Regions from separate parts of the Mesorhizobium sp. B4-1-1 genome, predicted to be linked through region 1. Evidence: predicted binding sites of a transcription regulator. Region 1 holds the regulator's gene; each other region holds the start of a gene.
The links. Region 1 encodes PhoB, which activates phosphate uptake and scavenging genes when phosphate is short. Its sites were predicted from a motif close to TGTCATNNANCTGTCAT; they were not measured.
Positions count from the first base shown of each region.

Region 1 (7,831 bases):
CGCGGCTAATGCCGATTGGAGCTCGCAGCCGGGCTACGGCGTCATCCTGGCCAACCAGGCCGGCGCTGAATCCTGGCCGATGACCTCCGCCACCTGGATCCTTGTCTACAAGAAGCCCGACGACACTGCGGCCACGGCCGAAGCGCTCAAGTTCTTCGCCTGGTCCTATGCCAAGGGCGACGAACTGGCCGCGGGCCTGGACTACGTTCCGATGCCCGACGCGGTCGTGAAGAGCGTCGAGGAAATGTGGGGCAAGGACGTCGTCGACAAGGACGGCAAGCCGCTCTACTCCGGCATGTAATTCCTGTGGAATAAGGAGGGCGTCTCCGGCGCCCTCCTGTCTCTTTCGAAATGCGAGGGGCTAAATGACAGCCGTTTCCGACGCCGCGACATCGTCCGCCCTGCGGACCAGAGAAGCGACAGTGCGCCGCTTCGCCTTCACCGACATGGCATTCCGGACGGCCACGCGCCTTTCCGCCATCCTCGTGCTGGTTCTGCTCGGCGGGGTGGCGATCTCGCTGGTCAGCGGCTCGTGGGAGGCGCTGTCGAAGTTCGGCTTCTCCTTCCTGACCACCGAATCCTGGAACCCGGTCACCGAGAATTTCGGCGCCCTGGCGCCCATCTACGGCACCATCGTCACCTCGGCCATCGCCATTCTAATCGCTGTGCCGATCGGCATCGGCATCGCCGTCTTCCTGACCGAGCTCTGCCCGCGTCCGCTCAGGCGCCCGATCGCCATCGCGGTCGAGCTGCTCGCAGGCATCCCCTCGATCATCTACGGCATCTGGGGCCTGTTCGTGTTCGCGCCGTTCCTGCAGACGACGATCCAGCCCTTCGTCATCGGGCTCTTCAAAGATGTCCCCGGCCTCAACAATCTTTTTGCCGGCCCGCCCTACGGTATCGGCCTGCTGACCTCGTCGCTGATCCTCGCCATCATGGTGCTGCCCTTCATCACCTCGATCACCAAGGACGTGTTCGACACGGTGCCGGCGGTGCTGAAGGAATCGGCATACGGCATCGGCTGCACGACCTGGGAAGTGACCCGGCGCGTGACCATCCCCTATACCCGCGTCGGCATCATGGGCGGCGTCATGCTTGGCCTCGGCCGCGCGCTCGGCGAGACGATGGCCGTTACCTTCGTCATCGGCAACGCGCACCGCATCAGCGCCTCGCTGTTTGCGCCGGGCACGACGATCTCGGCGACCATCGCCAACGAATTCACCGAAGCCGACGGCGATCTCTATACATCCTCGCTGGTATCGCTCGGCCTGATCCTGTTCATCATCACCTTCATCATCCTCGCGCTCGCACGTTACATGCTGATGCGCATCGACGCCCGCACGGGAGCCTGACCGATGTCGACGTCGCTTGCACTTCATAGCAGCCGCAAGAGAAAGAACAGCGTGATGATGATGCTGTGCGTCGTCGCCGCAGGCATCGGCCTTGCCTGGCTGGCGCTGATCCTCGGCGCACTGCTCTACAAGGGCCTATCCGGCCTCTCGCTGGCGGTGTTCACCGAAATGACGCCGCCGCCAGGCGATGCTGGCGGCCTGCTCAACGCCATCTACGGCAGCATCGTGATGACCGTCATCGGCGTCATCGTCGGCACGCCGATCGGTGTCCTGGCCGGAACCTACATGGCCGAATACGGCCGCTTCTCGCGCCTGACCACGATCGTGCGCTTCATCAACGACATCCTCTTGTCGGCGCCGTCGATCATCATCGGCCTGTTCGTCTATGAGCTGATGGTGCGGCCGATGGGGCACTTCTCGGCCATCGCCGGCGCCGTCGCGCTGTCGATCCTGGTGATCCCCGTTGTGGTGCGCACCACCGAGGACATGCTGAACCTCGTGCCCAACGCGCTGCGCGAAGCAGGCGCCGCCATCGGCGCGCCGCGCTGGGTGGTGATCCGCTCGGTCGCCTATCGCGCCGCCCTGTCCGGCATCGTTACCGGCATATTGCTGGCGATCGCCCGCATCTCCGGCGAGACGGCGCCGCTGCTCTTCACCGCGCTCAACAACCAGTTCTGGTCGAGCAATCTCAACGCGCCGATGGCCAGCTTGCCGGTGACCATCTTCCAGTTCGCCCTCAGCCCCTATGAGGAATGGCAGCAACTGGCGTGGACCGGCGCACTCATAATCACCCTGACGGTTCTCGGGCTGAGCATCTTCGCGCGCAGCCTCACCGGACGCAGAGAGGACAGATGAAACCGATGTTGTCCACCGATTTGAACGTAGCCGACACGACCGTCGAGAAGTCGAAGATCGAGGTCAAGAACCTCAATTTCTACTATGGCCAGTCGAAGGCGCTGAAGGACATCAACCTGTCCCTGCCCGAGCGCAGCGTGACTGCCTTCATCGGCCCGTCGGGCTGCGGGAAGTCGACGCTGCTGCGCGTGCTCAACCGCATCTACGAGCTCTACCCGAAGCAGACCGCCGAGGGCCAGGTGCTGCTCGACGGCAAGAACATCCTCGACCGCTCGCAGGACCTCAACCTGCTGCGCACCAAGATCGGCATGGTGTTCCAGAAGCCGACGCCATTCCCGATGTCTATCTACGAGAACATCGCCTTCGGCGTCAGGCTCTATGAGAAGATCAGCAAGGCCGAGATGGATAGCCGCGTCGAGTCGGCGCTGAAGCGCGCCGCGCTGTGGACCGAGGTCAAGGACAAGCTCAACGCCAGCGGCCTCAGCCTCTCGGGCGGCCAGCAGCAGCGCCTGTGCATCGCCCGTACCGTGGCGGTGAAGCCCGAGGTCATCCTGCTCGACGAGCCGGCCTCGGCGCTCGATCCGCTGTCGACCGCCAAGATCGAGGAACTGATCGACGAGTTGCAGGCCGACTACACGATCGTCATCGTCACCCACAACATGCAGCAGGCGGCGCGCGTGTCGCGGCAGACGGCGTTCATGTATCTGGGCGAGCTGGTGGAGTTCGACCGGACCGAGAAGATCTTCACCTCGCCCCGCGAGAAGCGCACGCAGGACTATATTACCGGCCGCTTCGGCTGAGTTCATACGAGGACATCATCATGGCCGAACATACCGTCGCCTCCTTCGACGAGGATCTGAGGCAGATCAGCCGGCTCATCAACGACATGGGCGATCTCGCCAGCTCGATGGTCGGCGGCGCGACCAAGGCGTTGCTCGAGACCGACAATGCGCTGGCGCAGCGCGTCGTCTCCGACGACGCCATCATGGACGCTCGTCAGCGCGAGCTCGACGACCGCGCCATCACGCTGATCGCCAAGCGGCAGCCGATGGCGGACGACCTGCGCAACGTGGTCGGCTCGATCCGTATGGCGGGCGACCTCGAACGCATCGGCGATCTCGCCAAGAACATCGCCAAGCGCGTCGGCTCGGTCGGCGTCAGCGCCGCGCCGCGCGACCTCACGCATTCGATCGATTCCATGGCGCAGATGGTGCTGATCCAGGTCCAGGCCGTGATCCAGGAATATATGGTGGGCGATGCCACGGCGCTGGCCAAGCTTCGCAACGACGACGAGCGCATCGACGTCAAATACACCTCCGTCTTCCGTGAGCTGTTGACCTACATGATGGAAGACCCGCGCAACATCACCGCTTGCACGCATCTTCTGTTCTGCGCCAAGAATCTCGAGCGCATCGGCGACCATGTGACCAACATCGCCGAGAACGCCTATTATGTGCTGACCGGCACGCAATTGCCCGCCAATCGTCCGAAGCAGGACGAGACCGCAATGTCGGCGCCGGCGGCCTGACGAAAAGGTTACCCCAATGATCGCGCCACGCATCATGGTGGTGGAGGACGAGGAGCCGCTGGGGGTGCTACTCCGCTACAATCTCGAATCCGAGGGTTACCAGGTCGAAGTGGTGACCCGCGGCGACGAGGCCGAAATCCGCCTTCAGGAAAACGTTCCCGACATGCTCGTGCTCGACTGGATGGTGCCGGCGGTTTCTGGCATCGAGCTCTGCCGGCGTCTCAGGATGCGGCCCGAGACCGAGCGGCTGCCGATCATCATGCTGACGGCCCGCGGCGAGGAAAGCGACCGCGTGCGCGGCCTCTCGACCGGCGCCGACGACTATCTGGTCAAGCCGTTCTCGACGCCGGAGTTCATGGCGCGCGTCAAGGCGCTGCTGCGCCGCGCCAAGCCGGAGGTGCTGTCCAGCGTGCTCAAGGTCGGCGACATCGTGCTCGACCGCGAATCGCACCGCGTCTACCGCAAGAAGAGCGAGATCAGGCTCGGCCCGACCGAGTTCCGCCTGCTCGAATTCATGATGCGCCATCCCGGCCGAGTGTTCTCGCGCAGCCAGCTGCTCGACAATGTCTGGGGCGAGACGATCTATATCGACGAGCGCACCGTGGACGTCCATGTCGGGCGCCTGCGCAAGGCGGTCAACAACGGCCGCATGCCGGACGTCATCCGCACCATCCGCGGGGCGGGTTACGCGATCAGGGAGGATTAGAGCGGTTCACCGTTTACTGGGAACCGCCCTCTGCCCCGCCGCCGCTTCACATGAAATCGGGCTTGTCGCCATCCGTGCCCGGCTTGTCGACGCCGAGATTTTCGCCGACATGCCGATCCGGCGCTCGGACAATCCGAGCAACCAGATCGGCCACGCTGACGCGCGATACCGACGTGCCCTTGAATGGCTCGTTGCGCGCGGTCGTTTCATAGTCGATGACCGCCTCATCCATCAGCCATGCGGGCCGCAGGATCGTGTATTCGAGACCGGAGGCCTCGATGGCGTCTCCGGCGCGCCGGAAGGGTTTCAGGTCCTCGCCGATCATGGCGGCGTTCCATTCGCCGAACTTGCCGGACACTTCGTCATAGATGCCGAGCGCCAGAATGAAGATCAGTCGCCTGATGCCGGCCTTCTTCATGGCGGCGATCACGGCCCGCGCCTGCCTGTCGAGGTCCGCGCCGGTCAGATTGGCGTAGACGATGTCCTGTCCCTGCATCGCTTCGTCGAGCCTTGCGGCGTCCAGAACGTCCCCTTGGACAACGTTCTGATTTGGCCCGGCAAGGCCGGCAAGGCGCGCCGTGTTGCGGGCATACAGGGTCAGATGAAGGTCACCGTCGCCCGCCAGCATGTCGATGACGTGGCGGGCAATCTGGCCACCCGCGCCGAGAATGAGAACCTTGATCATATGACCTCGCTTGTTCCGGGTCGAAGGGGACGAACCCTGGTCGATCCCGCATCCCTTGGACGATTACCTTCCGCCGATGGGTTGCAGCGTCTTGCCGAAGAAAGGCGCCAGCACCGACACTGCTTCATCGACATATCTCTCGCCGTCATAGAGATCCATGTGGTTGGCCCCTTCAACGACATGGTAGCTCTTGTCCTTGCTGGCGGCGCGGCTATAGAGGTCGTCGCTCATCCATTTGCTGCCGGCCTTGCTCCCGGCCACGATCTGCAGCGGCTGGGTGAGGTAGGCCTCGGCTTTGGAATAGGCGTCGTAGGGAATGATCTGCGACAGGCTGCGAGCCGTCGCATAACCGGGTGCGGTCGGGTATTCGGCGCGGGGCGTGTGATAATATTCCCAGGCTTGGCGCAGTTCTTCGTTCGGAGCGTCGTCTTCCTTCAGTGGCGCCAGCGGAATCCTGCCAACCTCCGAACCGTTGGCGTCGGAAGTCCGTGCCGCCGCGCCGACCGCGATCACGGCGCGGGCGTCTGCATCCTTGATATTGTTGTCCCAACCGTTGCGGAACATCTGGCCGATATTGACGGCGCTCACGGTTCCGACGGCCTTGATGCGCGGGTCGTCAATTGCCGCATTGGCCGTATAGCCGGCGCCGGCGCAGATACCCATCGCACCGATACGGTCATTGTCGACATAGGGGAGCGTGGTCAGGTAATCGAGCACGGCGCTCACGTCTTCGGTGCGGACAGACGGGTTTTCGAGCTGGCGCGGCTGCCCGCCGCTCTCGCCCTGGTAGGAGGCATCGTAGGCGATGGTGATGAAGCCCTGTTCGGCGAGCTTCCTTGCATAGGTGCCCGCCGTCTGCTCCTTCACGCCGCCGCCTGGATGCGAAACGATGACTGCCGGGTAGGTCCTGGTCTCGTTGAAGTCTTCCGGAAAATTGATGACGGCCGACATGGCGATTGCCTGATTGTTGGAGTTGGGGAAGCTGATTTTGCCCATGATGGCACTCCTTGCACTGAGTTGGCGTCGATGCATCTGCACGAGATCCCTTGCATTCTAGGCCGTGGCAATTCATCGAATTAGCCGGTAAAATCCACTATGACTTATTGGTAGGATGATAAGTGAGACGCGAAGAGATCGCCGACCTGGCCGCCTTCTACGTGGTCGCGGAGCAACGCAGCTTCACCAAGGCCGCCGCGAAACTCGGCATCTCCCAGTCGACACTGAGCCAGATCGTCAAACGGCTTGAGGAGCGTCTCGGCGTCCTGCTGGTGGCGAGGACCACACGAAGTGTGGCGCCGACGGAAGCGGGAAAGCGTTTGCTGGCAACGCTTGGGCCTACGCTGCGCGAACTCGACCAGAGCATCGAGATGCTGGCCGAGTTCAGGGAAACGCCCGCCGGCACGATCCGCATCACATCGGTTGAACACGCAGCTCGGACGATCCTGTCACCGGCGATCGCGAAACTGTTGCCGCAATATCCCGACCTGAACGTGGAGATATTCATCGACTACAGCCTGGCCGATGTCGTGGCCGACAATTTCGATGCCGGCGTGCGGCTGGGGTCGCAGGTGGCCAAAGACATGATTGCCGTCAGGATTTCGCCCGATATCGCGATGGCGATCGTCGGTTCGCCCGACTATCTGCGATTGCGCGGCGCGCCGCTCGAGCCCAATGAACTGACGGAGCATCGCTGCATCAACCTGCGCCTGCCCACGTCAAACAAGCTCTATGCCTGGAACCTGAAGATCGGCGGGAGGATCGTCGGCGTCAGCGTCGAAGGCCAGGCGACCTACAATTCGATCGATCTCATCCTGGATGCAGCCCTTGCCGGCGTCGGCCTGGGGCTGCTGCCTCTCGACCAGGTACAGGCCCATCTCGACCGCGGAGTGCTGGTCAGCGTGCTCGATGCGTTCGTTCCCCCACTCCCCGGCTATTATCTCTACTATGCAAACAGGCGGCTGAACTCGTCGGCTTTCAGGGTGGTGGTCGACGCGCTGCGATATCGCGGAGAACCCGCTGCCGAGGGATGATTTCCCGCTCAAGGCCGAACTCGGTCCTTCAGTGGTCTCCCGGTCCTCAGGCCACGTTCTTCCCGGCCCCCGCTCTTGCCTGCACCCCTGGCGCGAAAATCTCCTGATCGACGAAGGTCAGGGCGCGCATGGCGCAGCCTTCGCGGATCAGCGGCAGTTCGTTCGGCTCGGTGTCGAAGGAGATCGATTCCGAGTGCTGGCCGCCGGCGGTCTGGGCGATCGCCTCTCGCAGCGCCGGCTCGATCAGGTCGAAGGCGGCCGCGCTGACGCCGACCATGGCGACGGGCGCCGGGTCGATGAGGGCGAACAGGCTGCCGAGGCCGAAACCGAGCGCTTCGCCCGCCCGGCGATAAGCCTCCCGCTCGGGTCCGTCCTCCTGCCGGGCTTTCGCGGCCAGCGCGCGCATATGGGCGTCGCCGACGTCGGTCGGCGTGGCATCCTCGCTTATTCCCATGGCGCTGCGCCAGATCGCGTAATTGCCGGCATAGGCCTCGACGCAGCCGCGGCGGCCGCAGCGGCAGAGCGCGCCGCCCGGACGATGGATCATATGGCCGAACTCGCCGCCGGAGGAATGCGTGCCGCTGAACAGCGCGCCCTTCAGCACCAGGCCCATGCCGATACCGTGCGAGAGCAGGATGGCTATGAAGTCGTCGCGATAACGCTCGGGATCGCGCC
Region 1 covers NZ_VFTH01000034.1:15,901-23,731, reverse strand. Annotated here, with positions in the region: gene pstS (phosphate ABC transporter substrate-binding protein PstS) at 1-301, shown strand, start outside; gene pstC (phosphate ABC transporter permease subunit PstC) at 366-1,352, shown strand; gene pstA (phosphate ABC transporter permease PstA) at 1,356-2,207, shown strand; gene pstB (phosphate ABC transporter ATP-binding protein PstB) at 2,204-3,007, shown strand; gene phoU (phosphate signaling complex protein PhoU) at 3,028-3,735, shown strand; gene phoB (phosphate regulon transcriptional regulator PhoB) at 3,752-4,441, shown strand; gene FJW10_RS28580 (SDR family oxidoreductase) at 4,488-5,126, opposite strand; gene FJW10_RS28575 (alpha/beta hydrolase) at 5,190-6,122, opposite strand; gene FJW10_RS28570 (LysR family transcriptional regulator) at 6,245-7,156, shown strand; gene FJW10_RS28565 (ROK family protein) at 7,203-7,831, opposite strand, start outside.

Region 2 (7,831 bases), on a different contig from region 1:
CATCTCGGCGGCCACCGCGCTGACCGGCCCTGCGCCTTCCATGACCTCGGCGACAGCGCTCAAACCGCCCATGTCGCCGACATCTTGGCTGAAATAGCCGATGGTGACGCCGCGATCCACCGAGACCTGGCCCTCGTCCGGCTGCTCCTGGCCGATGATCATCCGGAACAAGGTCGTCTTGCCGGCGCCGTTCGGGCCGACCAGTCCGACCTTCTCGCCCTTCTGCAAGGCGGCCGAGGCTTCGATGAAGACGATCTGTCGGCCGTTCTGCTTGCCGATACTTTCGAGACGGATCATGGGCTCGTAGGGAGTAGGGAGTAGGGAGTAGGGAGTAGGGAGTAGGGCCAATAAGCGAATGCGCGGGATAAAGGAACCCCTTATCGCTTCTCGGCCTCGACGTAACCTACTGCCTACTGCCTACTCACCTCGCGTCATGGAAGATGATCCCGACCGTATGCCGCCGCCCTGACCGCAAGCGGCTCACGCCATGGCGCAGGTTGACGCGATAGTACCCCTTCGTGCCTTGCACCGGCCGGTTGTGAACCGCAAAGATCACCGCATCGCCGCGCTTCAGCGGCACCACCTCGGCGCGGCTTTGCATGCGCGGGCGCTGCTCGGTGAGCACGAATTCGCCGCCGGTGAAATCCTCACCCGGCTCGGACAACAGGACCGCCACCTGCAGCGGAAAGGCGAGCGCGCCGTAGAGGTCCTGATGCAGGCAGTTGAAGTCGCCGGGGCTGTATTGCAGCAGGAGCGGCGTCGGCCTCACCTGGCCTTCGTCGTGGCAGCGCTTCAGGAAGGCGGCGTGTTCGGCCGGATAACGCTGCGCCACGCCCATCTTCTCGTTCCAGTCATTGGCGACCGTGGCAAGTCGCGGATAAAGGGCCGAGCGCAGGCCCTCGATCAGGTCAGGCAGCGGATAGCGGAAATAGCGATACTCGCCCTTGCCGAAGCCGTGGCGGGCCATCACCACATGGCTGCGGAAATGTTCTTCATGCGGATAGAGCGCAGCTAGGTCGGCGCATTCCTCGGGCGCGAGCAGGTCCGGCATGACGGCGCAGCCATTGACGTTGAGCTCGGTGACCAGGACGCGCCAATCCTGCGCGACGACGCGGGCTTCGGTTGAGCGGCTGGCGCGTTTGGTGTTCACGGAATGGATGGTCATGGGTTGGCTCCATCGCTTGCTTGCCGAAGATGGGGCGAGCGACGGGGCCAAACCACCCGATTCATGGCAAAGTGGCGAGGCGCTCGAGCTGCCAATCTCCGTCCTTGCGGGGGAGATCAGCAGCTTCACTGCTGGCGATACGCCTCCAGCTCCGGATCGAGGTCCACCTTCACCGCATTGGTAAACACACATGTCGCCACCATGATGCCGGCGAAGGCAACGAGATTGACCAGGAGGGCCTCGTCATAGCGCGCCTTGAGCGCTGCCCAGACTTCATCGGGAACGGCATTGGCATCGGCGGCGACCGCCTTGCCGAACTTTGTCAGCAACGCCTCGTCGCCAGTAGGCCCGATCGCCTCGGGATCGAGGCCGTTGTCGATCAGCGCGCGGCGGAAGAAAGTAACCGGGATTTCTGCCCGCATCGCCTCCGCGATCGTCTTCGAGAACAGCCAGATGGCGCGGTCGTCGAGCGTTGGCTTCAGCAGATCGCGCAGCGTGAACCATTCGGCGTAGATGCGGTGGGCGGCCGGCGAGTGAAGCAGGATGCGCTTCATGTTGGTCATACGGCCGCGCAGCGCGAGCTCGCGGTCGTGCTCGGCGCGGATGTCGGCGGAAGCGGTCGCGTAGTCGATCGGCGAAAGATGCGCCATCGGCCTCACTCGAGCGTCGCGTGAAGTGCCGGCGCGCCGCGCAGCGTGTTTGAGACGGTGCAGATATCCTCGGCGTCCGCCAGGATCCGCTCTTTCGTCGCGGCATCGAGGTCGCCGGCGATCGTCAGGCGAATATTGAAGGTTTCCAGCCGCGACGGCTCGTCCTTCGCCTTGTCGCCGTTCACATCCGCCCTCACCTCGCCGAGCCGGTCGGCGACGCCGAGACGGGTGGCGGCGATGCGGGCGCTGAGCACCATGCAGGCGGCTAAGGAGGCATAGAGCAGATCGAGCGGACTGAAGCCGGGCGCGCTGACCTGCGTGACCACATCGACCGTGCCGCCGGTCGGTGTCGTGACCACCGGCAGGCCGCCCGGCGGCAGGACGGCGAGCGCGCCGGCGTTTCGGGTTCTGACTTTCAGGTCTGCCATCGCGTGGTCTCCAATTCGGAGACATTGATAGCGGACGGGAATTCACTGAGGCAATCGCCGAGGCAGGCCGTGGGCGATTGGCGTTTCCTCGCCCTCATAAAATGGGGGAGAGGTGGCTCGGTGAAGCCGAGACGAAGAGGGGGAGCGCCCTACGAAGGCCCCCTCTCCGTCCGCTTCGCGGACACCTCTCACCGCATCTGGCGGAGAGAGGAACCCAGTTCTGAAACGCTACTTCGTCAGATCGAGCGCCGCCGTCAGATCCCCCATCGGCGGTTGGTCGTTGTTGCGCAGCGCCTTGTCGCGGGCGACGATGCCGGGCAGCACCGGCAGGTCGTAGCGGGCGGTGATGAAGCGCAGGATCGAGGTGGTGTCGTACTGCGCGTGGTCGACCATGCCCATCTTCGCATAGGGCGAGATGATGAAGGCCGGGATGCGGTTGCCCGGGCCCCAGCGGTCGGCCTTGGGCGGCGTGACGTGATCCCAGAAGCCACCATTCTCATCATAGGTGATGACGACCAGCATATGGGCCCATTGTGGGCTCTTCTCCAGATGCGCGACGAGGTCGGCCAGATGCTGGTCGCCCGAGGTCACGTCGGCATAGCCGGCATGTTCGTTGAGGTTGCCCTGCGGCTTGTAGAAGGAAACCGCCGGCAGCTTGCCGTCGTCGATCGCCTTGATGAATTCGGTGCCGCCGAGGCCGCCGTCCTTGAGGTGCTCGGCCCGAGCGGGCGTGCCCGGCGCATAAGCGGCGAAATAGTTGAAGGGCTGGTGATGAAACTGGAAGTTGGGCACGGGCGTCGCGTTCTTGCCGTCGAGCGCCGCCTGCCAGGCACCTGCATACCAGGCCCAGGAAATGCCCTTGAGCGTCAGGAGGTCGCCGATGGTGATCTCGTGCTGTGGCGGCAGCGTGTTCGGCTGCGCCGGGTCGGCGAGCGCTGCGTCACCGCCTTCGGCCGGCTTGTTGTTGCTCGGCTGGTAGGGCGGCTGCATGGTGTTGACGGCATAGAAGTCGGGGGTAATGGCGCCGTCATTGACGAATTTCGGCACGCCGCCCAGCGCCGAGAGCGGCGCGTTGTCCGCTGCCTTCAGCGTCACGCCGTCCGGCTCGACGACGGCGATCTGGCCCTTTGCCGGGCTGGTGTCGGCATTCGGATAGAAGGGCGCGCAGGCGCAGGCGAGCATGAAGTGGTTGAGGAAAGAGCCGCCAAAGGCGCCCTGGAAGAAATTGTCCGCCAGCACGTATTTCTTGGCGATATTCCACATCGGCAGGATGGAGCCGTCATAATGACCCATCACCAACGAGCCGGAATCGGCCCAGGCGACGAACTTGTCGTTCCGGCCCCCGTCGATCTGCATCTGCTCCTGGTAGAAACGGTGCCAGAGATCATGGGTGACGACGCCGGTGTTCTCGTTGAAGCCCTTGGGATCGTCGATGGCGAAGACGGCATTGGGGAGATGCGCGGTCTGGGCTTCGGTTACCGCGGGCGTCACGCCCTTGCCGGTCAGTCCGCCCCAGGCCGGCGGCAGTTCGGAAAGCGGCTTGCCGTCGCGGTCGAGCTGACGCGCCTGATCGGGCGACACGTTGGCCAGGCCATTGGCGCCGGGGAAGCCGCCATAGAGGTTATCGAAGCTGCGGTTCTCGGCGTAGATGACGACGACGGTGTCGATCTTGTCGTAGCCGGGAGGAGCCGCGTGGGCAGCAGCGGAGAGCGATGCCAGCGCCGTGGAGGCGAGGCAAAGCGAGAGAAAGGACCGGGGGGAGAGAAAGGATCGGGTCATCGGGAAATGCCTCGTGGCTTGGGAGTGGCTGGAGGACGGCAATGCAGGAACGCAACTGCATCAATGCCGAGCTACTTCGGCGCCTTGTCACCCATGTGACAGTTCCGCAGCGTCCGAACACGGTTTCGTGAGCAAGAAAGCCAGTCATCAATCCGTTGCACTCGATCCTTACGTCGCGAACGAAATCGGGCGAAGAAAACCGGGGATGTCGCCGCAGACGATGGGACGGAAAAATCACGCGATCGCCCTTCTGGCGGCCTCGATCGTCGGCTTGACCGCGCCTGCGAGCACCGCGGGACCGTCCGGTGTCCACCCCGGGCCGATGTCGCGTCAGGAAGCCTTCGCCCGCGCCGACGCGCTGACGGCGCTTGGACGGCAGATGTTCCTTGACCCTGCGCTGTCGGCCTCGGGCAAGCAGGCCTGCTCGTCCTGCCACGATCCCAACCACGCCTTCGGACCGGCCTCGGCGGCACCCGTCGAGATGGGCGGAGCCAAGCTCGACCGACCCGGCGTTCGCGCCGTGCCGTCGCTGCGCTACCTGCAGGCGGCACCTGCCTTCACAGAGCATTTCCACGACTCCGAGGACGAAGGCGACGAGAGCGTTGACAATGGCCCGACCGGCGGCCTGACCTGGGACGGCCGCGCCGACCACGGTAAGGACCAGGCGAGGATCCCGCTGCTGTCGCCCTTCGAGATGGGCAACAAGGACGAGGCTGAGGTAGTCGCTGCGCTGCGCAAGGCGCCCTATGCCGACGCCTTCGAGGCGGCGTTCGGCGCCGATGTGTTCGAGCACCCGCGGGATGCCTTCGACGCCGCGGTCGAAGCGCTCGGCACATTCGAGCAGAGCAGCGCCGATTTCTATCCCTATTCCAGCCGCTACGATGCTTTCCTCGCCGGCAAGGCGCAGCTCTCGGCGCAGGAATTGCGCGGCCGCATGCTGTTCGAGGACGAAGCGAAGGGCAATTGCGCGAGCTGCCATCTCAGTGAGCCCGCCAATGACGGCGAGCCGCCGCAGTTCACCGACTACGGCCTGATCGCGATCGCCGTGCCGCGCAATCCGGCGATCCCCGCCAATGCCGATCCCAATTATGTCGACCTCGGCCTGTGCGGACCGCTGCGCACCGATTTCAGGAGCCATGGCGAATATTGCGGCCTGTTCAAGACGCCGACCCTGCGCAACGTGGCCTTGCGAAAGAGCTTCTTCCACAACGGCTATTTCCACTCGCTGCGCGAGGCGGTCGCCTTCTACGCCAGCCGCGATACGGATCCCGGACGCTGGTATCCGAAGAAGGCGGACGGCACGGTCGACAAATTCGACGACCTGCCAAAGGCTTACTGGCCGAACCTTAACACCGACCCACCCTTCAACGGCAAAAAGCCGGGCGACAAGGCGGCGCTGAGCGACGCCGAGATCGACGACATCGTCGCCTTCCTCGGAACGCTGACCGACGCCGACCAGGCTGGGCAATAGGGCGACCGGCAGCCAAGGAGACTGGTGGGGCACACGGCCTGCTTGCAGCCGGAGCCGTGCTATCCACCGCAAAAGTGTGCCAATGTGAGCCACATCATAGGAACGCCAAGTCGCGCCTGCTATATTGCACACCATCTTCACAGATGGAGGCTCCGATGAGGTTCGTCGCGGTGCAGGAGCCGCCCGGCGGCAGTTGGGCGGTGTTCGATGCGGGCAATGGCGCGCCGGCCGAATATGCCGGCCGGGTGCTTATCGGCCTGACATCGCGCGAGGCGCGCTGGTTCGTCGCCGCGGGCAACGACCAGGCGGCCTGGCCACGGAGCGGCCGGCCAGGCGCGCACCTGCGGTTGGTCAGCGCAGGCGGCTCGCAGCCGATGCGGGAAAGGCACGGCCAAACAGGGGGTTGAGAAGACGCACTGACGGATTGATTCAAGCCGGCGCGACCTCGGTGTCGCTCCTCATTGTGCCGGCGCGTAGCGGCTCACCACCATGCCGCTGGCATAGGGCTTCGAGCCGAGGAGCTTCAGCCTGCCAAAACCGCCCTTCTCGAAGATGCGGCGGCCGCTGCCCAGAACCGCCGGATTGATGAAGAGATGGTACTCGTCGACCAGGCCGGCGGCGATCAGCGCGGCGGCAAAGCCCGCGCCGCCGAACACGGCGATGTCGCCGCCCTTGCCTTGCTTCAGCGCATCGACCTCGCGCGGCAGGTCGCCACTGACGACGCGCGTGCGTTCCCAGCGCGATGTTTCGAGCTTGTCGCTCGCCACAACCTTCTCAGCCTCGACGATGCGCTGCGCGAAGGCATAGAAAGGGTCCCTCGGATATTTCTTCGCCGCATTGCCCCAATGGGTCAGATACCCCTCCTCAGCCATCTTGCGGCTCAACAGGATGGTGTCGATTGTTTGGAAGACAGCGTTGAAATCCTGCTTGAGTTCTTCGTCCCAGGCATTGTCATCGCCCCATTCCCAGAGCTGCCAGCGATGCCCCTCGTCGGCGCCGACAAAGCCGTCGACCGACATCTGCATCTGAAGGATGAGCTTTTTCATTTTGGGTCTCCTCGCTAGGAATTTCTGCAGTGAAGGTTCAGGCTGCTCAGCGCGAACGGGCGAAAGCCTGCGCCCAGGCTTCGAAGCTGGTCGGCGTGGCGTTTTCGGCCGACGGTGCCTCCAGCGCCCAGCGCTCGCCTCTGTTGAAGCTTGCCGCCGTCGCGCCAAGCGCGTCGGCAAAACTTGCCGATATGCCATTGGCCACCATGCCGGCCCGCGCATCGGCGAACGAGGCCTCATGATAGGTGACATCCTTGCCCATCGCCCGGCCCAGAATCGTGGTGGCCTGTTCGAGCGTGTAGTCGCCGCCGCCGTGCAATTCGACAACGCGCCGGGCCGGGAAATGTTCGGCGTTCAACAGGGCGGCGGCGCGCTCGCCAACGTCCTTGGCGGCGATCAGCGGCATCGGCAGGTCGCCGCGGAAGGGCGAGGCGAAGACGCCGGCCGCCGCCTGCTCGACGAACCCCATGCCCTTGACGAAATTCTCCATGAAGAAGGCGGCGCGCAGATAGACGAGTTCCTCCAGGCCTAGTGCGGCAAGCCGCTCCTCCATCAGAGCGGCGCCAAGCGAGGTACCCATTCTGAGATGGGCATTGAGGCCGCCGAGCAGCACGACACGGTGCAGGCCCGCCTTGGCGATGGACGATGCCAGCCTAGCGCCGACCTCATCTTCGAACGTATGCAGATCGGGCGCGGTGACATCGAAGGGGATCGTCACGTAAGCGCTGTCGGCGCCCGAGAAAACGGCGTCCAGCGCCGCCTGGTCGTCAAGCGCAACGCCGAGGCTGCGGGCGACGCCGCGCACCATGTGCCCTGCCTCGGTCAGCCTGGCCGAGACCTCGGCGCCCACTTCGCTGGTTGCGCCGACGACTACGATCGTACGGTTGGCTTGCCGGTTCATGTCGATCTCCTTGTCAAATGATTTACTTTTGGAACCATTTGACGCAAAGCGGAAACGATGTCAATAGTAAAGTGATTTAAAAATGGAACCATATTGATGTCGACCAAGGACCGATCCGGCTGCCCGATCAACCTCTCGCTCGAACTGCTCGGCGACCGCTGGACGTTGCTCATCATCCGCGACCTGGTCTTCGCCGGGAAAAGGCATTTTCGCGAGTTCCTGCAATCCGACGAAGGCATCTCGTCCCGCACGCTGGCCGAGCGGCTGCAGACACTGGTCGACGAAGGCGTCCTCACCCGCAGCGACGACCCGAGCCACGGCTTGAAGGCGATCTATCGGCTGACCGATGCCGGCATTGACCTTTTGCCGGTGCTGGCGACGCTGGGCGCCT
Region 2 covers NZ_VFTH01000008.1:22,158-29,988, reverse strand. Annotated here, with positions in the region: gene FJW10_RS13210 (ABC-F family ATP-binding cassette domain-containing protein) at 1-297, opposite strand, end outside; gene FJW10_RS13205 (2OG-Fe(II) oxygenase) at 422-1,165, opposite strand; gene FJW10_RS13200 (hypothetical protein) at 1,291-1,815, opposite strand; gene FJW10_RS13195 (OsmC family protein) at 1,821-2,243, opposite strand; gene FJW10_RS13190 (acid phosphatase) at 2,472-4,022, opposite strand; gene FJW10_RS13185 (cytochrome-c peroxidase) at 4,228-5,493, shown strand; gene FJW10_RS13180 (hypothetical protein) at 5,649-5,900, shown strand; gene FJW10_RS13175 (dihydrofolate reductase family protein) at 5,952-6,539, opposite strand; gene FJW10_RS13170 (NmrA family NAD(P)-binding protein) at 6,586-7,440, opposite strand; gene FJW10_RS13165 (helix-turn-helix domain-containing protein) at 7,537-7,831, shown strand, end outside.
Region 2: the regulator PhoB is predicted to act here: its motif matches at 4,165-4,181, upstream of FJW10_RS13190 (acid phosphatase).

Region 3 (7,831 bases), on a different contig from region 1:
CCAACCGGCGACAGCCTTCGAGCTGTTCGGCGCTATCGTGCTAGCCTTCTGCGGAAGCGCGAGCGGGCGGCTGGCGCTGGCCACGAAGCAGCTTGACGAGGTAGAGGACCGTCTCGTCACCGAGCGCCTTGCCGACGAGCGGCGCCGGATCAAGGAGGTGCGTCGCCTGGGGGTGTCGCTGCACCGGCCGATCGCGGCACAGGTCGCGCTGTTCCTGGACGAAAACCGTGCCGGCTGGGAATTGTCGGCCGGCGCGCATGAGATATTGGGCAAGCTGGCGGCTCGCCTCAAAAGGCTCGACCGCGAAGTCGTCATGGTCAACGACCGGGCAAGGCTGCTGCAGGAAGAGGTCGCGGCGGAACTCGCGGACGAATCGAACCGCAGCCTGAAGGCGCTGGCGGTGATGAGCGCGCTGCTCCTGCCGGGAACGCTGATCGTCGGCATTTTCGGCATGAATACAGAAGGACTGCCGCTCACGCACACGCATGGCGGCTTCCTGCTGGCGATGCTGCTTGCGGGTGGGGCGACCGGGTTGTTCTACTGGCTGCTGCTGCGGGCGGGCGCCGATCTCAAATTCTAAAGCGCGTCGCGTCGAAACGGATACACGCGACGCGCTTTTAAGTCGTTGCCTGATGCATGTCGTTGTCGCAAAACCGAGGTCACTTTTGCGCGACATGCATTAGGCTTCTTGGCGTGCGTGAGGACCTCGAGCCGCGACGCGGCCCGGGCGGCCATGACCGTTAGGTCGGGTCTTCGCGGTGCAGGTCGTGGATGGTGACGCCATCGGCATTGTCGGGCAGCATCAGCCACTTCTTGTGACGCAGCGTGCGCTCGGTGTCTTCCAGGCCCATCTCCCAGTGCTCACGCATCGAGGTGCCGGAAAACTCATAGTCCTTGGCGTGGCCTTCGTAGCCTTTGTGCTGGTAGATCAGGTGGACGATGTTGACCACGCCGGCATCGGAATAGTCGGCAATCAGTTCCTTCTCGCCGTCCTTGAGCTGGTCCGGCGGCACGCGCTTCAGCGCGTCGAGAAGCTTCATCTTGAGCGCATGGATGCGCTGGAAGTTGTCGGTGTTCTGGCGCGTGCGGCTGGAATACATGATGTCCTTGTGGCGCGACAGAACGTCGGCCAGGCCGCGCGGCAGCACGCCGCGGGCGCTGAACAGATCGACCTGGAACACCAGCGAGGAACGATCCTCTTCCTGGTCGAGCAGATATTGCAGCGGCGTGTTGGAAACGATGCCGCCATCCCAGTAATATTCGCCCTCGATGCGGATCGAGGGGAAGGCCGGCGGCAGCGCGCCGCTCGCCATGATGTGTTCCGGCTCGATGCGCACTTTGTCGGTGTCGAAATAGACGAAGTTGCCGGTCCTGACATTGACCGCGCCGACGCTCAAGCGCTTCTTGCCGTCGTTCAGCACGTCGAAGTCGATCAGGCTCTCCAGCGTGTCCTTGAGCTCGGCGGTGTCGTAGAAGCTGGTGGCGCCTTCCGCTCCCGTCAACTGGAACCAGGGGCTGGGATTGCGCGGCTTGAAGAAACCGGGCTGGCCCATGGTCATCGTCATCCACGACGAGGTCTGGTTGCGGATGTCGCGGTAGATGTCGCCTTCGGGCGTATAGGCCCAGATCTTGCGGCCCGAGATCGTCTGCCAGAACTGCTCCAGCCGCTGCAGGCGGCGGCTCGGCTCGTTGCCAGCGATGATCGCGGCATTGATCGCGCCGATCGAGACGCCGGAGAGCCAAGTCGGCTCACAGCCGGCGTCGGCAAGCGCCTGATAGACACCCGCCTGATAGGCGCCGAGCGCGCCGCCGCCCTGGAAGACCAGGGCGATGCGGTCATATTGCGCCGTGATTTCAGCGATGGTGGCGGCGGCCGCCTTGCTGCGGGTGCGCTCAAGCACTGATTTTCTCCAGGTGGGCCGGGCCCGCAGCCGATCGGCCGTGGTCCGCGAGGTAATCATGCACGACTTCGCCGAGGCCGAGCGTCAGGTCGGCGGTGAAGTGAACGGCAGAGACGATGTCGAGCACCGGCAGCTTGGCGACGTCGGCCATGACATGCGGGCGAAGGTCGAGCGCGGCCGGCGCCGTCCAGGCTTCCTTCAGCGTGATGTCGGTGAGGTAATAACGGACCAATTCGCAGATGCGCGGGCTGCCGTCGACATGCGGGATGATCTTGATGAGGAAATTGGGCGCGGCGAGCGAGGCGAGCACCTGGTCGTGATCGGCCTCGCGGTGCTTGTAGCCCATGGTGCCGGTGGCGCACAGAACGCTGCCATAGTGCAGCGTGCCGACCACCACTTCGCCCTCATGGACGATCTTGGGGCTGGCGAGCTTCTTCGGGAAACCCCAGAGCTCGCGGCCGCCGGCGATCGGCGCATCGTCGTCGAGATACATGGAATGCACATAGCCGCCATGCTGGCCCTTGTAGCGCACCGGGATGACCTGGCCGGTCTCGGTGTAGTCGCCGAAGCCGGTGGAGTCAGGCATGCGGATGAATTCGTATTTGACCAGCGGCTCGTCGATCTCGAGCGGCGCCGGAACGACGGCTTCCAGCGCCTCGCGCGTCGTGCGGTAGGTGATGATGATGTATTCGCGGTCGAAGAAGCGATAAGGGCCTGGCGGGAAGGACGGGTTGGTGAGCGGCATCGCATAGGCCCGCTTCACGACGTCGGCGATTTCCATGGCTGGTGCCCCAAAACAGGTTTGAAATGACCCCGCGCGAATGCGCTGGCAAGTATGTTGCACGGCAGCATGACAGTGCCGTGTCAGCGCCAAGACGACACTTCCTCCAGCCGGCAAACCCTATCGCGGAGCTGTAATAGCGCCGACATATGGGTGTGGCATTGTGATGCTGCGGCGCACAATCATGTGCCATCCCGGCTGTCCGTCTTCATACTCTTCCCTCCTGTCCTCCTGTCGCGAGATCTCCCATGGGTTCCCTGTCTTCGAAGAATGCGCTCGTCACCGGTTCGACCAGCGGCATCGGCCTTGCAATCGCCCGCGCCTTCGCCGCCGAGGGCGCCAACGTCACCATCAACGGCCTGGGCGACGCCGCGGCGATCGAGCAGGAGCGGGCGGGCATCGAAAAGGATTTCGGCGTCAAGTGCCGCTATTCGGGCGCCAACATGATGGACGGCGCCGCCGTCACCGCCATGGTCCACGAGGCCGAGGCAGCGTTCGGCAGCCTCGACATCCTGGTCAACAATGCCGGCATCCAGCATGTCGCGCCGATCGAGGAATTTCCCGACGACAAATGGGAAGCCATCATCCGCATCAACCTCTTGGCGGCCTTCTACGCCATCAAGGCGGTGGTGCCGGGCATGAAAAGCCGCAAATGGGGCCGCATCATCAACACGGCGTCGGCGCATGCGCTGGTCGCCTCGCCGTTCAAGTCGGCCTATGTCTCGGCCAAGCACGGCATTGCCGGGCTGACCAAGACGGTGGCGCTGGAAGTCGCGCAGGACGGCATCACCGTCAATGCGATCGCGCCCGGCTATGTCTGGACGCCGCTGGTCGAAAAGCAGATCCCCGACACGATGAAGGCGCGCGGCATGACCGAAGAGCAGGTCAAGCACGATGTGCTGTTGGCGGCGCAGCCGACCAAGGAATTCGTCACAGTCGAAGAGCTTGCCGCGCTGGCGCTGTTCCTGTGCTCGGACGCGGCCAGGCAGATCACCGGCACGACCCTGCCGATGGATGGCGGCTGGACGGCGCAGTAAGGGCAACGACCGTTTAAGGGAGACAGGGCGGAGCTCCCGTCTTCCCTAAAACGTGTCGCGCTGAAGCGGATTCAGGCGACGCGCTTTAAGGCTTTGTTTTCATGCATGTCGTTATCGCAAAACCGCTGCACACTTTTGCGCGACATGCATTAGCAATTTGAATTCTTGACAATCGTAGGAGAGCGTTCCAGCATCCTGGCCAAGGGGTTCCTCGCGACGACCCCGTGAGGCGACAGCCCAACGATCGCGTCCAAACTCTCTGTGTTCTGGAGGTGGACGCCATGCCGTCAACAACCGCAATCACCGTTCCGCAGCTTTCCCGTCTCGTCGGCTTGCCCGATGCGCCTTGCCTGGTCGATGTGCGCACCGACGAGGACTATGAAGCCGATCCGCGCCTGTTGCCGGCCTCATGCCGGCGCGATTTCAGGACTGTGTCAAGCTGGGCGTCGGAGTTTTCGGAACGCAAGGTCGTGGTCATCTGCCAGAGAGGGCAGAAACTCTCGCAAGGCGTTGCCGCGTGGCTGCGCCACGAAGGCATTCCGGCGGAGTCGCTGGAAGGCGGCTTCGAGGCCTGGGCCGCCGCGAGCGCGCCGTTGGTCGCGCCCGGCGCGATCCCGCCCCGCGACGAGAGCGGCCGCACCGTATGGGTCACCCGTTCCCGGCCGAAGGTAGACCGCATTGCCTGCCCCTGGCTGATCCGCCGCTTCGTCGATCCCGATGCGGTGTTCCTGTTCGTCGACGCGGCTGAGGTGCCTCTGGTCGCGGATCGCTTCGCCGCGGTTCCCTTCGATATCGAAGGCGTGTTCTGGAGCCATCGCGGCGATCGCTGCACATTCGACACGATGGTCGAGGAATTCGGATTGCGCGTCGATGCGCTCGACCGCCTGGCGCTGATCGTGCGCGCCGCCGATACGGCGTGCCTCGACCTCGTGCCGCAGGCGGCCGGGTTCCTCGCCGCTTCGCTTGGCCTGTCGCGCATGTTCCGTGATGATCTCGAACAGCTCGAAGCCGGCATGCTTCTCTACGACGCCTTCTTCCGCTGGTGCCGCGACGCCACCGACGAGACGCATAACTGGCCGGTTGTAGGCAAGGCACAATGAGCGCGCTTGCCAAGGACGCCGCCGTGCGACGGGCCGAAATCCCGGCCGCGCCGAACTTCCGCGAAGCGACGCGGCTCTGGGCCAGGATCGGCCTGCTCTCCTTCGGCGGGCCGGCCGGCCAGATCGCGCTGATGCACAAGGAAGTGGTCGAGGAGCGCCGCTGGATCGGGGAGGAGCGGTTCCTGCACGCGCTCAACTATTGCATGCTCCTGCCAGGCCCGGAGGCGCAGCAGCTCGCCGTCTATATCGGCTGGCTGCTACACCGGACGGCAGGCGGCCTCGTGGCCGGCATCCTGTTCGTGCTGCCCGGCGCGTTGGTGATGCTCTGCCTGAGCGGCTTCTACATGCTCTACAACGACGCGCCGGTCGTCGAGGCCCTGTTCTTCGGCATCAAGGCGGCGGTGCTCGCCGTCGTCGTAGAGGCGGTGATCCGCATCGGCAAGCGGGCGCTGAAGAACCGTGCGATGGTGGCGATCGCCGTGGCGGCCTTCCTCGCCATCTATGTCGTCCGGGTGCCGTTCCCGCTGATCGTGCTCGCAGCCGGGCTGATCGGCTGGACCGGCAACCGCTTCGCGCCGGCGCTGTTCTCCGCCTCGGCGCATGGCAAGACTGCAGCCGGCACCGAGAGCAGGGGCGCGGTCGACCTGATGTTCGAGCGGGGCGAACTCGGCCACACCATGCCGAAGCGAGGGCATGCCATCCGCACCATCGCCATCTGGCTGCCGGTCTGGCTGGGGCCGGCGGCGCTGATCGCCGTATTGGCGGGGCCGGGGAGCGTCTGGGCGCAGATCGGCGGCTTTTTCAGCCTGATGGCCGTCGTCACCTTCGGCGGCGCCTATGCCGTTCTTGCCTATGTCGCGCAGGCAGCGGTGACCTCGTTCGGCTGGCTTTCGCCCGGCCAAATGGTCGATGGGCTCGGGCTTGCCGAAACGACGCCGGGGCCATTGATCCTGGTGCTGCAATTCGTCGGCTTCGCCGCCGCCTATCGTCATGCCGGCTTTGCCAACCCGCTGCTGGCTGGATCGCTCGGATCGTTGCTGACGCTCTGGGTCACCTTCGTTCCTTGCTTCTTCTGGATATTTTTGGGCGCGCCCTACATCGAGCAGCTAAGGCAGAACAAGGCGCTGGCGGCGGCACTCGGCGCGATCACCGCGGCGGTGGTCGGCGTCATCATGAACCTGGCGCTATGGTTCGCGCTGCATGTCGTCTTTGGCAAGGTCGCAAGCGTCGGCTGGGGCGTGGAGGTGCCGGTCCTGTCCTCGCTCGACTGGCGCGCAGCGTTGCTGTCGGCGGCGGCGATGGTCGCCATGTTCAGGCTGAAACTCGGCATGCTGCCGACGCTGGCGGGATCCGCGCTGGCGGGGCTTGCGCTGCTGGCGCTGTAGGCGGGCGCCTTCCGATCACGTTAGCGTGAACGAAAAAGCCGACCGGCCGGGAATAAACCGCATGGTCCGCCGGTCTCCAGGGCATGCGCCATTTGTGCGCAACAGCGGAGACCATCATGAAGCGGCACGAAGACAAATACGCACGGGCTGAAGAGGGCGAAGGCGTCAGCCGTCGTCGTCCCCTGGAGCGTTGGAGCTGGGCGCATCTGTTCTGGGCGATACCGCCCCGCCGCAGGCCCTGATCCCGTGCCGATCGCAACCATCGAGATCCACGACCATGACGGCGAGCATCCCGTTGCAGCCAGCGATGCGCCGTCCTCTTCCGAGGCGCCCCTTGCTTCCGAGACACTTGACTCCGGTGACACCAATGCCTTCTCCTCCCTCGAAGCAGGCGCCATCGCCTGCGGTCGCGATCTTCACCCGCACGAGCAGGGACAGATCGTCGCCTCCCGCTGAGGGCGGCGGCAGACTCATGGCGGGAGCGCCCGACGGCGGAACGGTGTTGAGCGAAAAGATGCTGGCCGCGCGTTTTGCCGAAGTGGTGCTGCCGCATCTTAGCGATGCGCTGTCGCTTGCCCGCTGGCTGACCGGCAATCAAGCCGACGCCGAGGATGTGGTGCAGGAGGCCTGCCTCAAGGCGCATGCCGGCATTGCCGGGTTCGCTGGGGGAAATTCCCGCGCGTGGCTGCTTACCATCGTGCGCAACGCTTCCTACACATGGATGGCGCGCAACCGCCCGCGCAGCGTGGTCGCCGTCGGCGACCTCGCCGATCTCGACGACGTCTCGCCGCCGCCGGACAATGATGCCGACAGCCCCGAAGCGGTGCTGATCGCCAAGGCGAATTCGGCGGCGGTGGAAGCGGCGATCGCCAGGCTGCCGCAAGCCTTCCGCGAAACGGTGGTGCTGCGCGACATCAACGGTCTCAGCTACCGCGAAATCGCCACCATGCTCGGCGTGCCGCAAGGCACGGTGATGTCGCGGCTGGCGCGAGCCCGCGGCCTCTTGATGACGGAACTTGGAGGGCGCCATGAGCCCGCATGAAAATCGCCCGCGTGAGGATGGATTGCCGCAAGACCCGCAGGATATGAAGCTGATGATCCACGCCCTTGTCGATGGCGAGCTCGATGCCGCGGCTGCCCTGGCAGTCGAGCGGCGCATGGCCGCCGATCCGGAACTGGCCGCCGAACATGCGCGCCTGGTGGCGCTGCGCGGTGTGCTTGCCAATGTGCCGCGGCCCGCCGTCAGCGACGACTTTTTGGCGCGTATCGCGGCGATCGCCGAGGTGAAGGGTCCCGAGGTCGCGGAGGCCACACAGCTTGAAGATGTGAGGGTGGAGGCACAGCCCTCCGTGCCGGGCCAGGTCATCGCGATGCGGCCACGCGCGTCGCGCTGGTTCAACTCCTTCGACTGGCGCCAGATGGCGGCTTCGATCGTGCTCACGGCGTTTCTCGCCAGCGGCGCGACGCAGTGGCTGGCGACGGCGGACAATGGGGCCGAGAGCTTTGCGGTTGCCGTCGCCAACGGCCATCGCCGCAGCCTGCTCGCGGCGACGCCGGTCGACATCGTCTCGTCCGACCGGCATACGGTGAAGCCATGGCTCGACGGGCGCATCGGAGTGTCGCCGGC
Region 3 covers NZ_VFTH01000033.1:28,914-36,744, reverse strand. Annotated here, with positions in the region: gene FJW10_RS28465 (CorA family divalent cation transporter) at 1-580, shown strand, start outside; gene FJW10_RS28460 (patatin-like phospholipase family protein) at 741-1,901, opposite strand; gene FJW10_RS28455 (acetoacetate decarboxylase) at 1,894-2,682, opposite strand; gene FJW10_RS28450 (3-hydroxybutyrate dehydrogenase) at 2,931-3,719, shown strand; gene FJW10_RS28445 (sulfurtransferase/chromate resistance protein) at 4,001-4,819, shown strand; gene chrA (chromate transporter) at 4,816-6,204, shown strand; gene FJW10_RS28435 (hypothetical protein) at 6,451-6,660, shown strand; gene FJW10_RS28430 (sigma-70 family RNA polymerase sigma factor) at 6,677-7,246, shown strand; gene FJW10_RS28425 (anti-sigma factor) at 7,233-7,831, shown strand, end outside.
Region 3: the regulator PhoB is predicted to act here: its motif matches at 2,752-2,768, upstream of FJW10_RS28455 (acetoacetate decarboxylase).

Region 4 (7,831 bases), on a different contig from region 1:
GCCAGTCCTCTTGGTCGATGTCAGCAGATCGCACAGCAAAGTGCTGCCGGTCCGGGGCGTGCCGCAGATGATGTATGCGTCAAACATTTTACCCGCCGCTGCTGGAGCCGGAATGATCCCGGCCGCCTATAGCCGAAATCGCCGTTGGATGCGAAGGGCGCATTCCTGCACGGAAAGCAGGCTGGTATCGACTTCAAGGTCGTAGTGCTGCCCCTCATGCACGCGATCGAACTGCCCGCGTGCGAGGCCAGGCAACCTGTTCCCACGCTCACTTTCGCGGGCTTCGAGCACATCGAGCGGCGCGAACACGCCGACGCGGAAAACCGCGAAATCGGACAGCAATTCCAGATACTGCGCCATTTCGCCGTCAAGCATCACATCGTCGACGATGAGGTTGTTGCCCTGGCGCGCCATCGCAGCGATGGCGTGCCGCATGCCTTGCATGGCCCGCCTCCCGACCGGCCCGGCCGCGATGACGACAGACGGCTTGCCGTCCTCCCAGTTGGTCCTGTAGGCGAAGCCCGGCATGTTCTCCTGCAACGCCTCGGGGAGCATTTCGAGGAAGGCGTCCATCTCGACATGCAGATACGGCTCGGCGGTCATTCCCTGCAAAGCCCTGGCGATCGAGCTTTTGCCGGCGCTGCCGATGCCGTTGAGCAGGACGATCTTGGCTGTCATCTCTTGCCACCCCCTCTGTCTTGGCGTTGGCGTCACCGGTTGCGCAACACCACGCAGGCGCCGCCGACGCTTTGCAGCTTGTTGCAGATACCGTTGGCCTCGCCGCGCGAGTCGGCGCCGATCCTGACCGCATAGATGCCGCGCCGGCCGATCGGCGTACGCACCCGGCTCACCACCGGGTCATGGCTGGCGAGTAGCGCCGGGAACCGGCCCCTGACCCTCAGCCACTGGCCTATCGCCGCCGAGCGGCGGAAATTGCCCGCCACCTGCACACCCCACGGCTTGACGTTGATCGAGGCCATGGCGACGGTCCGCGACATGATCACCGGCAGCCTGCGGCAGGCAACCGCGAAGCTCATCTCCGGGTCGAGCGGCTGGATGGTGCCGGCATAGGATTTGTCCGAGAACTTGTCGACGGGCTCGCCCATGACGTCGAAGACATAGCTTTCCGTCTCCATCGGCAGGAAGCCGCCCGAACTCAGCCAGCGCGACACACGGTTCTCGCCGGCATTGTAGGCCGCCGCCGCGAGCCCGAGATTGCCGTAGCTGACCTTCATCTCGGCGAGATATTTGGCCGAGGCCGGGATGGCCTGCCCGATGTCGAAGGGATCGGCGAGCCCGCGCATCTTGGCGGTGCCCGGCATGAATTGCGCTATGCCTTCGGCGCCGACCGGGCTCACCGCGTTCGGATCGAAGCGGCTTTCCTTCCAGATCAGCCGGGCGAAGAAATCCTTGGGCAGGCCGTTCTGCTGGGCCTGGGCTTCGATCAGATCGCAGACACGGTTGATCAGCCGTTTGGCGGCGGACCGCGACTGCGGTGGGTCGGCGAATGCCTGACCGGAAAGGATCAGCGCGCAGATCAGGATCAGCGTCGCGCGCGGCAAAAGCGGCATCGGCCTACTCGGCCGCTGCTTTGCCGTGTCCGTAGCGCTGCTCGATATAATCGCCGACCATCTTCTCGAAATCCTGCGCGATGGACGGACCGCGCAGCGTCGCCGCCTTCTTGCCGTCGATGAAGACGGGCGCCGTCGGCGTCTCCCCGGTGCCGGGCAGCGAGATGCCGATATCGGCATGCTTGGATTCGCCCGGACCGTTGACGATGCAGCCCATCACCGCGACCTTGAGACTCTCGACGCCGGGATACTTCTCTCGCCACACCGGCATGTTCTTACGGATATCGGCCTGGATGCTCTGGGCGAGCTCCTGGAACACGGTTGACGTCGTGCGCCCGCAACCGGGGCAGGCCGCGACGATCGGCACGAACTGCCGGAAGCCCATGGTCTGCAGCAATTCCTGCGAGACCTGCACCTCGCGGGTGCGGTCGCCATTCGGCTCCGGCGTCAGCGAGATGCGGATCGTGTCGCCGATGCCCTGCTGCAGGAGGATGCCCATGGCGGCTGAAGAGGCGACGATGCCCTTGGTGCCCATGCCGGCTTCGGTGAGACCCAGATGCAGCGCATGGTCGGAGCGGGTGGCGAGTTCGGTGTAGACGGCGATCAAATCCTGCACGCCGCTGACCTTGGCCGACAGGATGATCTTGTCGCGGCCGAGCCCGATCTCTTCCGCCATCTCGGCCGACAGGATCGCCGACTGCACGATCGCCTCGCGCGTGACTTCCTGCGCGGTGAGCGGCGAGCCCTTCGCCTGGTTGTCGTCCATCAGCCGGGTCAAAAGCTCCTGGTCGAGCGAGCCCCAGTTGACGCCGATGCGCACCGGCTTGTCGTGTTTGATCGCCATCTCGACGATCGCCGCGAACTGGCGGTCCCTCTTGTCCTTGAAACCGACATTGCCGGGATTGATGCGGTATTTGGCCAGCGCCTCGGCGCAGGCCGGGTGATCGGCGAGCAGCTTGTGGCCGATATAATGGAAGTCGCCGACCAGCGGCACGTCGATGCCGAGCCTCAGCAGCCGCTCATGGATGCGCGGAACCGCCGCCGCACTCTCGTCGCGGTCGACCGTGATGCGCACGATTTCCGAGCCGGCACGGTGCAGCGCCGCAACCTGGGCGACGGTCTGGTCGATATCGGCGGTGTCGGTGTTGGTCATCGACTGCACGACGACCGGCGCGCCGCCGCCGACCATCACGCCGCCGACGGATACGCCGACCGACTGGCGCCGCGGGAAGGGAGAAGAAAAATATCCGGTCATGCCGGCCGCCTTCATCTGGGATGTTCCGGGCATGAGGTGGCGGAGCAAAGATGGCTTGTCAATGGCAAGCGGCAGCCAAGGCTTGCAAATCGGTGACCGCGATCGACGGCCGCAGGGCTCATGTAAAACCCTCCGGCTGCAAGATCTACACAAAACGGCCTGGTGATTCAGTAAAAACCAACAAGCCGGCGGCATATCTTGCCACCGGTAGGTTGGCACCGCAGCTGCTGCGGTGATGTTTGCCTAGGGCATATTCAGTGTGTCGTAGGGCTCCCCTTCAGCTTTTCAATCTCGTCCTTGATTGCCAGCTTGCGTCGCTTGAGATTCACGATTTCGAGGTCGTCCACCGAAGGATGGTTCATCGCATCGGTGAGCTCGCGCTCGATGTCACCGTGTTTCCGCTGCAACTCATCAAGATGGGATGCAAGAGACATGATTGGTTCTCCCTTTCATGGTTTCCTCGATTGCAGCCGTCGCGGTCGCCTTCACCGCAGATTGCGACTGTGACGGCACCATGACAGTTTGCCACCAACCGATCTCGATGTCGAATGCCACGTGGTAGCATTCCACGACAAAGTGAAATGTGGTAAGGGCTGCGCGCCGGTCACAAACCCGCAAGTCACGGCCCCGCCCAAACAGCCCGATTGGGCGATGCACACGCAGACGGTAGATAATGTCCGAACAGGAACAGGCTGAAATACGCCTTGAATATTCCCGGCTCAAACAAGAACACGCCGATTTCGACGCCGCCATCAACGCGATGATCGCCACCGGCTGCGACCCGCTTCAGGTCCAGCGCATGAAGAAGAAGAAGCTGATGCTGAAAGACCGGCTGTCGGCGCTGGAAGACCGCATCATCCCCGACATCATCGCTTAGGAGCCGACGCGGGGTCGCGGCCGGGAGGCCACGGGCCGTGCGGCCAGCGGGAGAGCGCATCCACCACATCCTTGCGGCTGTCGGCGAATTCCGCTAAGGCGCGCCTTTGCCGCCGCGGAGCCACACCTTGACCGATCAGCGTGCCGACGTCGCCATCATCATGGGCAGCCAGTCCGACTGGGCGACGATGCGCCAGGCCGCGGAGACGCTGGAGGCGCTGGGCATCCCGCACAGAAGGCTGATCGTCTCGGCGCACCGCACCCCCGACCGCCTCTATGAGTTCGCCAAGGGCGCCAAGGCCGCCGGCTACAAGGTCATCATCGCCGGCGCCGGCGGTGCGGCGCATCTGCCGGGCATGACGGCGGCGATGACGCCTCTGCCGGTCTTCGGCGTTCCGGTCGAGTCCAAGGCGCTTTCGGGCCAGGACTCGCTGCTTTCCATCGTGCAGATGCCGGCCGGCATCCCGGTCGGCACGCTGGCGATCGGCAAGGCGGGCGCCGCCAATGCCGCCCTGCTCGCCGCGGCGGTGCTGGCGCTCAACGACGACAAGCTCGCCGCCCGGCTCGATGCCTGGCGCTCGGCGCAGACCGCCAAGGTCGCCACCGAGCCGACGGACGCGCCGTGAGCCTGGCTCCTGGATCGACCATCGGCATCATCGGCGGTGGCCAGCTTGGCCGCATGCTGGCGATGGCCGCGGCGCGCCTCGGCTACCATATCGTCGTGTTGGAGCCCCAGCCCGACTGCCCGGCCGCGCAGGTCGCCAACCGGCAGATCGTCGCCGCCTATGACGATCCGGCAGCGCTCGCCGAACTGGCCGCCGCCAGCGCCGTCGTCACCTATGAATTCGAGAACGTCCCGGTCGCCGCCGCCGCAACGCTGGCGGCAAAAGTGCCGGTCTATCCGCCGGCACGCGCGCTCGAAGTCGCGCAGGATCGCGTCACCGAGAAGAGCTTCCTCAACGGCATCGGCATCCCGACGGCGGCATTCCGCCCGGTCGACAATGACGACCAGCTGACCGAGGCCCTCAAGACATTCAACGGCAGCGGCGTGCTCAAGACCCGCCGCATGGGCTATGACGGCAAGGGCCAGCGCGTCTTCCGCAACATGGAAACGGCCGGCTTTGCCGGCGTCTGCGAGGCGATGGGCAATGTGCCGCTGATCCTGGAATCGCTCGTCGCTTTCGAGCGTGAGATTTCGGTGATCGCCGCGCGAGGCCTCGACGGAACCATCGCCGCCTTCGATCCGGCCGAAAACGTCCACCGCGAAGGCATATTGCGCAGCTCGACCTTGCCGGCCGCCATCCGCCCGCAAACGGCCGCCGCCGCCAAGGACGCAGCCGCGAAAATCCTGTCCGCGCTCGATTATGTCGGCGTCATCGGCGTCGAGTTCTTCATGCTTGCCGACGGCTCGCTTCTGGCCAACGAGCTGGCGCCGCGCGTGCACAATTCCGGCCACTGGACGGAGGCCGCCTGCGTCGTCTCGCAGTTCGAGCAGCATATCCGCGCCGTCGCCGGCCTGCCGCTGGGCTCGCCCGCCCGGCATTTTGACTGCGTGATGGAAAACCTGATCGGCGACGATATGCTGAAGGTACCGGCGCTGCTCGCCGAACCCGACCTCATGCTGCATCTCTATGGCAAGGCCGAATCACGCCCCGGCCGCAAGATGGGCCATTTCACGCGGATTCGACGCCCGGGCTAAGCTCGCGCCCTATTGCATATCCTGGTCGCCGTCGCTCCCATCCGAGCCGGCGCAGCTCGGATCGCTCAGCTTGCAGTTGGCGTCGGACATGAGCTGCTTTATGCGCTGGTTGGTCAGCTCCGTCAGGCACTCCGAAACCTCCATCGGCTGGATGGAGCCGCCCGCGCTGTCGGCGGTCGAATAGGCGCATTCGGCGTCGCGAAAGGCGATCCAGGCGCGTTGCGCGGTCTGCAGCAATTTGTTGGCCTTCTGGTCATTGTCGCCGACAAGTTCCTTGTACGCGGCGTTGAGCTTGGCATCGGCGGCCTGGTAGTCGGCATCGGCGCAAATATTCAGCATCGACTGACTGTCGTCGTTGCGGTCGCAATCTTCGGCAAAGGCGGCCGGGGCGGTCGCAAGCAGGACCAGACAAGCGGGCAGAAAGAGACGGCGCATGGGGAATCTCCAGTCGCTTGGGCCTGGATCACCATTCCAGTCGCCCCACCATTCCAGTCGGCCTTGAGTCGCGCAATGCCGCGCCGCGCGGATGGCGAATATTTGATATGCCGCGCCACTTGTGGCATTCGGACATCGTCACGTGGTTGACACGGACAACACTCCTCGTTTATGAGCCACCGCAAGTTCAAAGGCGCGCTTTTTCCGGGCGCGCCTTTAAAATTCGGCCCGGGACGGGCCCTGACCGAACAGGCAAGACCATGAAGATCAAGAATTCGCTCAAGGCGCTCAAGGCGCGTCACCGCGACAACCAGCTGGTTCGCCGCAAGGGACGCATCTACATCATCAACAAGACCGCTCCGCGCTACAAGGCGCGCCAGGGCTGAGACTTGCTGCGCGCGGCGCGACCACGCCGCGCCGCTGATGTCGAGTGCGGTTCGCCGGTCCTCTCGCGCTAAAATCACTTTGACGATCCGCCGCCCGGGATTAGATTCCGGCGATGCGGATTCGTTTTGCATTTCTCGCCGCCCTTTTGCTGTCCGGCACAGCTTTGCCTGCAGGGGCAGAAACGGTGCCAGGCGCGCTGCCTCCAGATGCCTCGCCACCCGCCGCCACGCCGCCGCCGGCCGCTCCGACCAAGCAGGGTCGCCTCGACCAGCTCTTCACCGAGCTGAAGCGCGAGCGCAACGAGAAGGCGGCCGAGCGCATCGCTGGCCGTATCTGGAACGAGTGGAACCAGTCCGGTAGCGCCTCGATAGACCTGATGATGCAGTGGGCGCAAAAGGCGACGGAAGACCAGAAGTTCGACGTCGCGCTAGACTTCCTCGACCAGGTGCTGACCCTGCAGCCCGATTATGCCGAAGGCTGGAACCGGCGCGCCACCGTTCATTTCATGATGAAGAATTACGGGAAGTCGATGGCCGACATCGACCGCACCTTGCAGCTCGAGCCGCGCCATTTCGGCGCGCTCTCGGGGCTGGCGCAGATCATGGCCGAAACCGGCCACAAGCAGTCGGCGCTGGAAGCCTGGCAGAGGGTGCTCACCATCTACCCCATGATGCGCAGCGCCCAGAACCAGGTCTCGACGCTCTCGGAAGAGCTGGCCGGCGAGGGGATCTAGGCAATAGGAATTGGGCAGTAGGCAGTAGGGAAAGAGAACTGCCTACTGCCCACTGCCTACTGCCTACTCCCTACTGCCTACTGCCTGAACCAAACTTCCTCCCCACCCGTATTTCCCCCCATGAACCTCATCTGCGCCGCCCTCCTCTTCCTCGTCGCGCTTTTCCTTGCCCTCGCCGGTATCACCCGCGCCGGCGTCTGGTCGATCGGGCGCCGCAATCCACCCGTCGGCGGGTTCGCCGAGATCAACGGCACGCGCATCCACCACGTCCATATCCCGGCGCCGGCCGGCGCCGATCTGTCGCCGGTCGTCTTCATCCATGGCGCCAGCGCCAATCTGAAAGACCAGATGCTGCCGCTGAAGCCACTGCTCGAGGGACGCGCCGAGATGCTGTTCCTCGACCGTCCGGGTTTCGGCTGGTCGCAGCGTGGCGATAATGAAACGCTTGTCGCGCAGGCGGACACCATTGCCGCGCTGATGGACCGCCTCGGCATCGCAAAAGCGGTCATCGTCGCCCATTCCTTCGGCGGCGCGATCACCACGGCCTTCGCCCGCCAGCATCCGGACAAAACGCTCGGCCTCGTCTTCCTGGCTCCCGCCACGCATCCCTGGCCGGGCGGCGCGACCGCCTGGTACTACAAGCTCACCGCCATGCCGGCGATTGGCTGGCTGTTTTCCGAAACGCTCGCTTATCCGGCCGGCATGCTGCGGATCGGCGATGCCACCGCTTGTGTCTTCTCGCCCAACAAACTGCCGGACTTCTATATCGACAACACCTCGATCCCACTGGTGCTGCGGCCGTCCGCCTTCCGCGCCAACGCCCGCGATGTCGCCCAGCTCTATGACTATGTCCGCGCCGCCTCGCCCGCTTATCG
Region 4 covers NZ_VFTH01000017.1:141,848-149,678, reverse strand. Annotated here, with positions in the region: gene FJW10_RS22600 (Stf0 family sulfotransferase) at 1-87, opposite strand, end outside; gene FJW10_RS22595 (AAA family ATPase) at 127-678, opposite strand; gene FJW10_RS22590 (lytic transglycosylase domain-containing protein) at 711-1,571, opposite strand; gene ispG (flavodoxin-dependent (E)-4-hydroxy-3-methylbut-2-enyl-diphosphate synthase) at 1,576-2,826, opposite strand; gene FJW10_RS22580 (YdcH family protein) at 3,081-3,260, opposite strand; gene FJW10_RS22575 (DUF465 domain-containing protein) at 3,500-3,703, shown strand; gene purE (5-(carboxyamino)imidazole ribonucleotide mutase) at 3,831-4,328, shown strand; gene FJW10_RS22565 (5-(carboxyamino)imidazole ribonucleotide synthase) at 4,325-5,401, shown strand; gene FJW10_RS22560 (lysozyme inhibitor LprI family protein) at 5,411-5,836, opposite strand; gene ykgO (type B 50S ribosomal protein L36) at 6,097-6,222, shown strand; gene FJW10_RS22550 (hypothetical protein) at 6,336-6,956, shown strand; gene FJW10_RS22545 (alpha/beta hydrolase) at 7,077-7,831, shown strand, end outside.
Region 4: the regulator PhoB is predicted to act here: its motif matches at 3,330-3,346, upstream of FJW10_RS22580 (YdcH family protein).